DNA from 3 places in the Lacticaseibacillus salsurae genome. Region 2 is predicted to be linked to each of the others. Evidence: predicted binding sites of a transcription regulator. Region 2 holds the regulator's gene; each other region holds the start of a gene.

Region 1 (3,269 bases), on a different contig from region 2:
CAGTGATCATCAAGCCGACGATCTGCATCAAGTCAGCCTTAGACAAGGACTTGAACTCAACAATGTCATCAAAGCGGTTCAAGAATTCTGGCTTGAAGTAGTTGCCTAATTGACCAAGCACCGAATGGGTGGTGCCGTTCATGCTGGCACCAAAGCCGACATTGGCTTCAGCATCAGTGGAGCCGGCGTTTGAGGTCATGATGATGATCGTGTCTTTAAACGAAACCGTGCGTCCTTGAGAATCAGTCAAGCGGCCATCGTCTAAGATCTGCAAGAACATGTTCATGACATCTGGATGGGCTTTTTCCACTTCGTCTAACAAGATCAGACTGTATGGGTTGCGCCGTACTTGCTCAGTTAGTTGGCCGGCTTCTTCATAGCCGACATAGCCAGGAGGGGACCCGATGAGCTTGGACACGGAGAATTTCTCCATGTACTCGGACATGTCAAAGCGGATCATCGCTTCTTGTGAGCCGAACAGCTCTTTGGCTAATTGCTTGGCTAATTCCGTTTTCCCAACGCCGGTAGGGCCGACGAATAAGAAACTGCCGATCGGACGACCGGTTTTGTTAAAGCCGATGCGGTTGCGACGAATGGCACGCGCCACTTTATCAACGGCGTTATCTTGGCCGATGACATGGGCTTTAAGATCAGGCGCCAAGGTTTGCAACTGCTGTTGTTCTTGTTGCTTGAGTTCGCCAACTGGGATATGGGTCTTTTGTTCGACGATCTGCTCCATATCTTTTTCAGTGACAGTCGGGGTATCTTCATCAGATACGGCGGCTTGATCTTGTTGCATTTTTTCAAGCTTGTTGACTTGGTCGCGATAAAAGGCGGCTTTTTCATAGTCTTCTTGCTTTAATGCGGCTTGTTTTTGACTTTCCGCGTCTGCGATCTTCTTCTTTAACGCGTCAGGGTCAACGACTTTGATGGTCAAGTTCTTCTTCGAACCAGATTCATCCAATAAGTCGATGGCTTTATCTGGCAAGTAGCGGTCTTGGATGTAGCGGTTGGACAAGGTCACCGCTGCTTTGATCGCGTCGTCAGTATATTTCACATGATGGAAATCTTCGTAGCGCTTTTGAATGCCTTTGAGGATCGCTTCAGTTTCTTCGACACTGGGTTCGTCGACAGTCACTGGCTGCAAGCGCCGGGCCAAAGCAGCATCTTTTTCGATTTGACGATATTCGTTGTTGGTGGTGGCCCCAACTAATTGGAGTTCGCCACGCGCTAATGCTGGCTTTAACACGTTGCCAGCGTCCATGCCGCCTTCAGCGTTGCCGGCGCCAACGATTTCGTGGATCTCATCAATGAACAAAATGGTGTTATCAGACTTCTTTAATTCATCTAATAACTGTTGCATCCGTTGTTCAAACTGACCGCGAATGCCAGTGCCTTGGACTAAGGAAACCACGTCGAGTTGGATCACTTGACGATCTTGGAGTTTCGTTGGGACATCGCCGTTTGCGATCTTTAAGGCTAAACCTTCGACTACGGCAGTTTTCCCGACACCGGCTTCACCGATCAACACAGGGTTGTTTTTGGTGCGCCGGTTCAAGATCTCAATGACCCGAGCGATTTCACCGTCACGGCCGATCACTGGGTCGATCTCGCCATTTTTGGCCTTTTGGGTCAAGTTGACCCCGAATTGGCCAAGGACGGAATTCCCATTGCCGCGGCGATTGTTACCACCGCCGTTTTGACCACTTTGGGTCGGTGGGGTTTGAGGTTGTTGTGGATTTTGGTCCATGCCTTGGCTCATAGCCTTGAAAATGTCATCGAGGCCATTGAAGCCAAAAGGATCATTTGCATTGGTTGGTTGCATTTGGCCTCCTGCTTGTTGTTTCAACTGTTGGTAGCAATTCTGACACAAGTTGATCTCTTGTTTCGTCCCATTGACGCTGGTGTACAAGTGGATCGTTGCGGGGTTTTGATGACAGTTCTCACAAAGCATTTCGTCACTACCTTTCTATATAAGCTCGTCGATTGAAAGCCGACTGACCTTCATTGACCAAAACTCAGTATACACGCTTATTTTTGAAAAGCAAGCACTCTAATGCCGAGAGTGCTAAATTAATCGTGAAACCCTTGGTATGTGAGGTTTTAGCGGTTGTTTACCGGCGATGATAATGCTAACATTAAGGTGTTGTTGAAAGGAGGGGCTCACTTAATATGTCCGTAGACTACACCGCGTTGATGGATCAGCTGCGTGCTGGACAGATCGACGAGATCAAAATTGATCCGACCACTTTTGCAGCATTTCGGCGCGCTTGGACCAATTATCCTGCGCGTAAAGAAATCGTAGGCACTGCAAGGCGCGAAGGCGTGATTTATTACCATTACCACCCGCTTGACCATAAATAATACTTGTCGTGAAAACGGAATAATGGTAAGGTTTACAGGAGATAGAATGAAGCCATTCTATTCGGCAAAAATTTTTTTCAAATGACGAAGGAGCAGATTACTCATGGAAAAACGCGAATTTAATGTTATTGCAGAAACAGGTATCCACGCCCGTCCGGCGACCCTTTTGGTACAAGCTGCCAGCAAGTTTAATGCCGACATCAACCTGGAATACAAGGGCAAGAGCGTTAACTTGAAGTCCATCATGGGCGTTATGTCCCTGGGTGTTGGCCAAGGTGCTGATGTCACCATTTCCGCTGAAGGCGCCGACGAAGCAGACGCAATTGCTGCTATCGAAGAAACCATGAAGAAGGAAGGCCTCTCTGACTAATGACAAAGCAACTCAAAGGGATCGCCGCAAGTGATGGTATCGCAACTGCGAAAGCCTACATGTTGGTGCAACCCGATTTGTCATTCAAGCAGAGTTCCGTTAAAGATGCAGACGCTGAAGTTCAGCGCCTGCATTCTGCTTTAAAGCAAAGCACAGACGAACTCCAATTGATCCGTGACAAAGCGGCTGAATCCTTAGGCGAAGAAGAAGCACAAGTTTTCGACGCCCACATGATGATCCTTGCAGACCCAGAATTTACTGGCGCGATCGAAAGCAAAATCAACGATGACAAGGTCAATGCCGAACAAGCCTTAAAAGACGTGTCCGACATGTTCATCTCCACGTTTGAAGCCATGACTGACAACCCCTACATGCAAGAACGCGCCGCAGATATCCGCGACGTTTACACGCGTGTATTGGCACACTTATTGGGTCGCACGCTGCCAAACCCAGCGCTGATCGACTCTGAAGTGATCGTGGTCGCTCACGACTTGACCCCAAGTGATACTGCCCAATTGAACAAAAAGTACGTCAA
Region 2 (3,269 bases):
AATCATCGCGTCTTCAGTGCCAAACATCGCTTCAGCCAAGGCCTTGGCTAATTCGGTTTTGCCGACACCAGTGGGGCCTAAGAACATGAAAGAGCCGATCGGACGCGTTGGGTCTTTCAAGCCGCTGCGAGCCCGGCGAATCGCACGCGATACGGCGCTGACGGCTTCATCTTGGCCAACAACGCGTTCATGCAAGACTTTTTCCAAGTTGACCAAGCGCTCGGATTCTTTCTTTTGCAGCTGAGTGACAGGTACGCCAGTCCATTGGGCGACCACTTCAGCGACATCTTCGCCAGTGACTTTGACATCTTTGCGCACGCCATTTTCATCAGCGTCAGCAGGTTGCTCAGCCACTTTTTCACGGAGTTTTTGTTCTTTTTGCCGGATCACTGCGGCTTCTTCAAAGTCTTGATGCAAGATCGCATCTTCTTTGGCTTTGACCAAGTCTTCCAGCTTCTGTTCCATTTTGTCCGCTTTCGTCGGCTTGTCGGCTTCATCTAAGCGCACTTTGGCAGCAGATTCGTCGACCAAGTCGATGGCTTTGTCGGGCAAAAAGCGCGTGGTGATATAGCGGCTGGACAATACCACGGCTTCATGCAATGCGTCATCGGTGATGGTGACGCCGTGATGGGCTTCATAGCGGCCACGCAAGCCGTGTAAGATCTGCTCAGCTTCTTCTTCAGTCGGTTCATTGACTTGGATCGTGGCAAAACGCCGCTCCAAAGCCGCATCTTTTTCGATGTACTTTTGGTATTCGTCTAGCGTGGTCGCCCCGATCAGTTGCAGTTCCCCACGGGCCAAGGCTGGTTTGAGGATGTTTGAGGCATCAATGGCCCCTTCTGCCCCACCGGCACCGATCAAGGTGTGCAATTCATCAATGAACAAGATCACGTTGCCATCGGCATAAATTTCGTCGATGACTTTCTTCAAGCGGTCTTCAAATTCCCCACGATACTTGGTACCAGCCACTAATGAGCCCATATCAAGCATCATCAAGCGTTTGTGTCTCATATCGCTTGGCACGGAGCCGGCGACGATTTTTTCAGCAAAGCCTTCTGCAATAGCGGTTTTGCCGACACCAGGTTCACCGATCAACACCGGATTATTTTTGGTGCGGCGTGCCAAGATCTGGATCAAGCGGCGCACTTCTTTGTCGCGGCCAACCACTGGATCCATTTTGTTTTCACGAGCCAATTGGGTGAGATCGCGAGCCAGGCCATCCAGCGTTGGCGTACCTTGGCTGGCTGGACGCTTGGTTTGGCGCGCTTGTTGGCGCGGCTTGGCAGCAGCTTCGGAAATACCCATTTTCTTCAGGACCATTTGGCGGGTTTTAGACAAGGACAAATCCAAGTTTTGCAGGATACGCGCCGCTAAAATATCATCTTCGCGTAATAACCCCAGCAAAATGTGTTCCGTGCCGATTTTCAAAGCGCCTAAGCGTTTGGCTTCGTCACCGGCAAAACTTAAGATCTCTTTGCCTTTTGGCGAGTATGGCAAGTAAGTGTCAGCACTTTGATTTTGGGCGTCGACGGTGCCATAGCCGGTGAAGCGTTCGATCTCATCATGGACATCTTCTTGGCTGACTGACAGCTGACGCAAGGTCTTGCCGGCGATACCATCTTGTTCGATCACCAAAGCCATCAACAAATGCTCCGTGCCAACAGCATGGTGGTGGAAATACTTGGCTTGTTCTTGGGCGATCATTAACACGTTTTTTGCTGACGGCGTAAACAGATTATCCATACACTCATTCCTCTTTTCGATCAGTGTGTGCGTTCATATTGTAAGCTTTGTAAAAATGACAACAGCAACCGGGCCCGCAAGCGCCTTTCAGTTTCTGCGTCAGCCACGTTTAAGGTTTGGTGGCTCAACACATTCAGCATCATGTTGCCAGTTTGTTGTTCAACGATGCCTTCATCATACAACTTTTGGATCATTAAGCGGGCATCTTGGACGCTGATTTGACTTGGTAATTGCGCGATCATCCACGCCAACAAGTCACAATCTGTGCGTATTTTGACTTTGACGATGCGAATATAACCGCCACCGCCGCGCTTGGATTCAACCACATAGCCGCGTTCTGGCGTGAAGCGCGTTTTGATCACATAATTGATCTGCGAAGGGACGCAATCAAAGCGTTGCGCCACTTGGGCTCGTCTGATCTCGACTTCTTCTTCAGCATCCAGTAACGCTTTTAAGTAGCGTTCGATGATGTCCGTCACATTTTGGCTTGCCATCACGTCCCACCTTTCTGTCGCATCGGTCTAGTTTGACTAATGTTGACTTTAATTATACGCAAATATAATAAAAAAGCCACCGTCCGCAGACAATGACTTCAATATCGGGAAAACGGGATTCGAACCCACGACCTCTGCGTCCCGAACGCAGCGCTCTACCAAGCTGAGCTACTTCCCGGTGTAAGAGCGGAAGACGAGATTCGAACTCGCGACCCCCACCATGGCAAGGTGATGTTCTACCACTGAACTACTTCCGCATGAGCTGATCTAAAAATCTTTGCTAAACGCAAAAAATGCACCCAGTAGGAGTCGAACCTACAACCTTCTGATTCGTAGTCAGACACTCTATCCAATTGCGCTATGGGTGCATATCATAAATGCCGAGAGTCGGGTTCGAACCGACACGGTTATCACTAACCGCAGGATTTTAAGTCCTGTGCGTCTACCAGTTTCGCCATCCCGGCATAAATGAAAAGCGGAAGACGAGATTCGAACTCGCGACCCCCACCATGGCAAGGTGATGTTCTACCACTGAACTACTTCCGCATTAAATATTCAATTGTACTGCCGACTAGAGGATTCGAACCTCCGACCTCCTCATTACTAGTGAGATGCTCTGCCAGCTGAGCTAAGTCGGCGAAAATATTCTTGCTGATGCGGGTGAAGGGACTCGAACCCCCACGGTATAAACCACTAGAACCTAAATCTAGCGCGTCTGCCAGTTCCGCCACACCCGCAGACAATTTTGGAACTAATGGAAATGAGCCGTGACAGGCTCGAACTGTCGACCCTCTGATTAAAAGTCAGATGCTCTACCAACTGAGCTAACGGCTCGTGCTGGATCTATTCAGATCCTGGACCCAAGGGGTCCGATGGAGGATACAGGGCTCGAACCTGTGACCCTCTGCTTGTAAGGCAGACGCTCTCCCAACTGAGCTAATCCTCCATAACAGCGTGGCGGCTTCCTACCCTCGCAGGCAGTTACCCACCAACTACTCTCGGCGTAGAGAAGCTTAACTTCTGTGTTCGGCA
Region 3 (3,269 bases), on a different contig from region 2:
CATCCTGAACATGCCAGAGCTGAGTTATCGGCTTTGATCCGTATGAACGGGTCATTAGGCATTTTGAATCATCAATTTGTCTTAAATGTCCAAACCGAAAATCCTGCCATTGCCCGCCGAATCTATGCGCTGTTGAAACAAGTCTATCAAGTGGAAGCCAACTTGATCGTCCGGCGCAAAATGAAGCTGAAGAAAAACAACCAGTATGTGGTGCGGCTGACTGCCAACGTCAATACGGTGTTGGAAGATCTCGACATTTTAGATCACGACGGTTTGTCGATCCAAACTGGCGTCGGGCCGAAAGTGATGAATGAGCCGCAACGCCGGCGTTCCTACTTACGCGGGGCCTTTTTGGCTGGCGGGTCGGTGAACAGTCCAGAAACATCGCGGTATCACTTGGAGATCTACTCTTTGTATCAAGATCACAATCAAGATATTTTGGCGATGATGAATGATTTTGGCTTGAACGCCCGCACGGTTGAGCGCCGCAGCGGCTACATCGTGTATTTGAAAGAAGCAGAAAAAATTGCTGACTTCTTGCAAGTGGTCGGCGCCACCAATGCGATGTTGAAGTTTGAAGATGTGCGCATCGTGCGCGACATGCGCAACTCGGTGAATCGCTTGGTCAACTGCGAAACCGCCAACTTAAACAAAACCGTTGACGCCGCACAACGCCAAATCGAAAACATCAATTATTTGCGGACACATGTCGGGTTGGATTCATTGCCAGAAAAGTTGCGAGAAGTCGCCGCTTTGCGCTTGGCGCATCCTGATGTGTCGTTGAAAGAATTAGGCGAAATGGTGCCCAGTGGGGCGATTTCGAAATCTGGGATCAACCACCGCTTACGCAAGTTGAATCAAATCGCAGAAGGCTATCAGCAACCGCAAGATGCATAATTGTGTATAACTTTTATATTAATCGTCTTTAGCTTACGCTGAAGGCAATTTTTTTGTCTGCAAGTGGTTTGCAGGGCGTAGATAATCGTGTACAATAGAACTTGATAAAGTCGAAATTATCGGTTTAGATATTCCAGAACTCGCATACTGAACGCACTTAGGAGGCATACTATGGTCGAACCCGTTTTATTGGATGAACAACTGTGCTTTTCAATTTATAAAGCGCAGAAACAATTCAACCACTTTTACACCCAAGCTTTGTCCAAGTATCATTTGACCTACCCGCAATACATCACGTTGTTGTCATTGTGGGAACACGGCACCATGTCGGTGAAACAAGTTGGTCAAACCTTGTCTTTGGACAGTGGCACCTTGACGCCATTGATGAAGCGCTTGGAAAAAGACGGCTGGATCAACCGCTCACGCTCATCAGTTGATGAACGCCGCGTAGATGTCTCCTTGACCCAAAAGGCTGAAGACTTGCGCGATGAGATCTACGCGCATGTGCAAAGCTGTGCGTCAAAAGTGGGCATGGACCCTGAACAATACAAAGCTGTCAAAGAAAGCGTCGATCAAGTCGATGCCAAGTTAATGTCAGTCGCTGATGGCGACTTGCGCTTTGACTAAAAAAAATCCCGCTACTGGCGGGATTTTTTGTCGGCTTGGGCAAAATAAAAACGCCTATTGCTAGGCGTTTTTGGTGGTCCTTTGATGCGCAGCCCGGGAGTCGAACCCGGATTTCGAGAACCGGAATCTCACGTGCGATCCATTACACTAACCGCGCAAGTACTTAATTATATTACGCGATTCCGGCAAGCATTGCAAGCAAAAATGCACCAAGGCAAAAGTTACGCGGTTTTAAGGTGGTGCCGGTTGTTAGCGTTACATATGACTATTATAGAAGCAAGCAAGTGGAGCCAGCGCAAGGCGCGATGATGCGCCCAATTTTTTCCGCAAATGAATCGTTAACGGACATTTTGTTCAGCCTCGACTTGTTTGGGCAAAAAGCTCGTTGCAAGGGGTAACTTTCATTCTCGGGTGGCGGCCAATGTGCTAGACTGACAGTAGCAAAAAAATATTTAATCTATGTTTGACCTTTTTTGACTAATAGCGTATGCTTAGCACTGTAATCAAATGAGTGCTAATACACACGCGATTAAAGGGAGGAATACTATGTTAGTACCAACAGTCGTTGAACAAACCAGTCGTGGCGAACGTGCCTACGACATTTACTCACGCTTACTCAAAGACCGGATCATCATGTTATCCGGTGAGATCAATGACCAAGTCGCCAACTCCATCATCGCGCAATTGCTGTTTTTGGATGCGCAAGATTCCGACAAGGACATTTATTTGTATATCAACAGTCCTGGTGGTGTGATCACTTCTGGCTTGGCGATCTTGGATACGATGAACTTGATCAAATCCGACGTCCAAACCATTGCCATTGGGATGGCGGCTTCCATGGCTTCCGTGCTGTTAGCAGCTGGGACCAAAGGCAAGCGCTTTGCCTTACCGCATTCTGAAGTGTTGATTCATCAGCCATTAGGTGGCGCTCAAGGCCAACAAACTGAAATCGAGATCGCCGCTGAACAGATCTTAAAGGCGCGTTTAAGCTTAAACAAGATCTTGTCTGATGCCACTGGCAAAGACATGGATACCATTAAAGCTGACACGGAACGTGATCACTACTTGACGGCGCAAGAAGCCAAGGATTATGGTTTGATCGACGATATTTTGGTTCAAAAAGCCGATCAAAAGTAATTGAACAGTAAGCTAAGCGAGACGTCTGCGGATGCCTCGCTTTTTTCATGTCAAAAGCCTTAAAATAAAATGGTTTACCCCATTGATATAGATTTCGGTTAGCCGAAGATGAAAACCCAGTGAGAGAAAAACCGAACGCTTTCACAAAAATGTGGCAAAAACTTGACAACGAAAACCCTTGCATCGCGAATAAGCTGGGGATTTATGGCCAAAGCATTCCATTTGTGTGAAAGCGTGCGCGTTTGCAAGTAAATTGCTTGCACGCTTTTTCAGGGATTGGTATAATGATGACGTTGGTAAGGGAGTACAGCTTGTGTCTGAGATTCCTAATTTTTTTGCCTGACATGGGTCGCCATACGACTACGTTGGACAGACAACGACCCACAGAAGAAGGATACGACATGCAATCTGAATTCGCCTGGATCGAAGCAATCGCACCGGATCTTGTCGGCGTGGTCACCAAACGGTATCAGATTCTGCAATACATTAACTGGTTAGCGCCAGTTGGTCGGCGCACCTTGGCTGATCAAATGAAAACCTCTGAGCGGGTCTTGCGCACCGAAACGGATTTCTTACGCCAACTCGGTTTGATCGAAACTTCAAAGTCA

The links. Region 2 encodes CtsR, which represses protease genes until heat stress. Its sites were predicted from a motif close to TTGGTCAAAAAAGGTCAAANA; they were not measured.
Region 1: ACKTSG_RS09535 (ATP-dependent Clp protease ATP-binding subunit) is a predicted target of CtsR. The motif match lies at 1,995-2,015, and genes of this name have one in related genera.
Region 3: clpP (ATP-dependent Clp endopeptidase proteolytic subunit ClpP) is a predicted target of CtsR. The motif match lies at 1,985-2,005, and genes of this name have one in related genera.

What each region holds. Positions count from the first base shown of each region.
Region 1 is NZ_BAAFZI010000032.1:1,376-4,644, reverse strand. Features, by position in the region: gene ACKTSG_RS09535 (ATP-dependent Clp protease ATP-binding subunit) at 1-1,954, opposite strand, end outside; gene ykzS (protein YkzS) at 2,173-2,364, shown strand; gene ACKTSG_RS09525 (phosphocarrier protein HPr) at 2,468-2,734, shown strand; gene ptsP (phosphoenolpyruvate--protein phosphotransferase) at 2,734-3,269, shown strand, end outside.
Region 2 is NZ_BAAFZI010000096.1:42-3,310, reverse strand. Features, by position in the region: gene ACKTSG_RS13695 (ATP-dependent Clp protease ATP-binding subunit) at 1-1,743, opposite strand, end outside; gene ACKTSG_RS13690 (CtsR family transcriptional regulator) at 1,764-2,237, opposite strand; tRNA gene ACKTSG_RS13685 (tRNA-Pro) at 2,342-2,415, opposite strand; tRNA gene ACKTSG_RS13680 (tRNA-Gly) at 2,423-2,494, opposite strand; tRNA gene ACKTSG_RS13675 (tRNA-Arg) at 2,532-2,605, opposite strand; tRNA gene ACKTSG_RS13670 (tRNA-Leu) at 2,616-2,701, opposite strand; tRNA gene ACKTSG_RS13665 (tRNA-Gly) at 2,712-2,783, opposite strand; tRNA gene ACKTSG_RS13660 (tRNA-Thr) at 2,803-2,875, opposite strand; tRNA gene ACKTSG_RS13655 (tRNA-Leu) at 2,893-2,974, opposite strand; tRNA gene ACKTSG_RS13650 (tRNA-Lys) at 2,999-3,071, opposite strand; tRNA gene ACKTSG_RS13645 (tRNA-Val) at 3,111-3,183, opposite strand; rRNA gene rrf (5S ribosomal RNA) at 3,190-3,269, opposite strand, start outside.
Region 3 is NZ_BAAFZI010000006.1:72,542-75,810, forward strand. Features, by position in the region: gene whiA (DNA-binding protein WhiA) at 1-897, shown strand, start outside; gene ACKTSG_RS03770 (MarR family winged helix-turn-helix transcriptional regulator) at 1,069-1,524, shown strand; tRNA gene ACKTSG_RS03775 (tRNA-Arg) at 1,610-1,681, opposite strand; gene clpP (ATP-dependent Clp endopeptidase proteolytic subunit ClpP) at 2,032-2,661, shown strand; gene ACKTSG_RS03785 (sugar-binding transcriptional regulator) at 3,063-3,269, shown strand, end outside.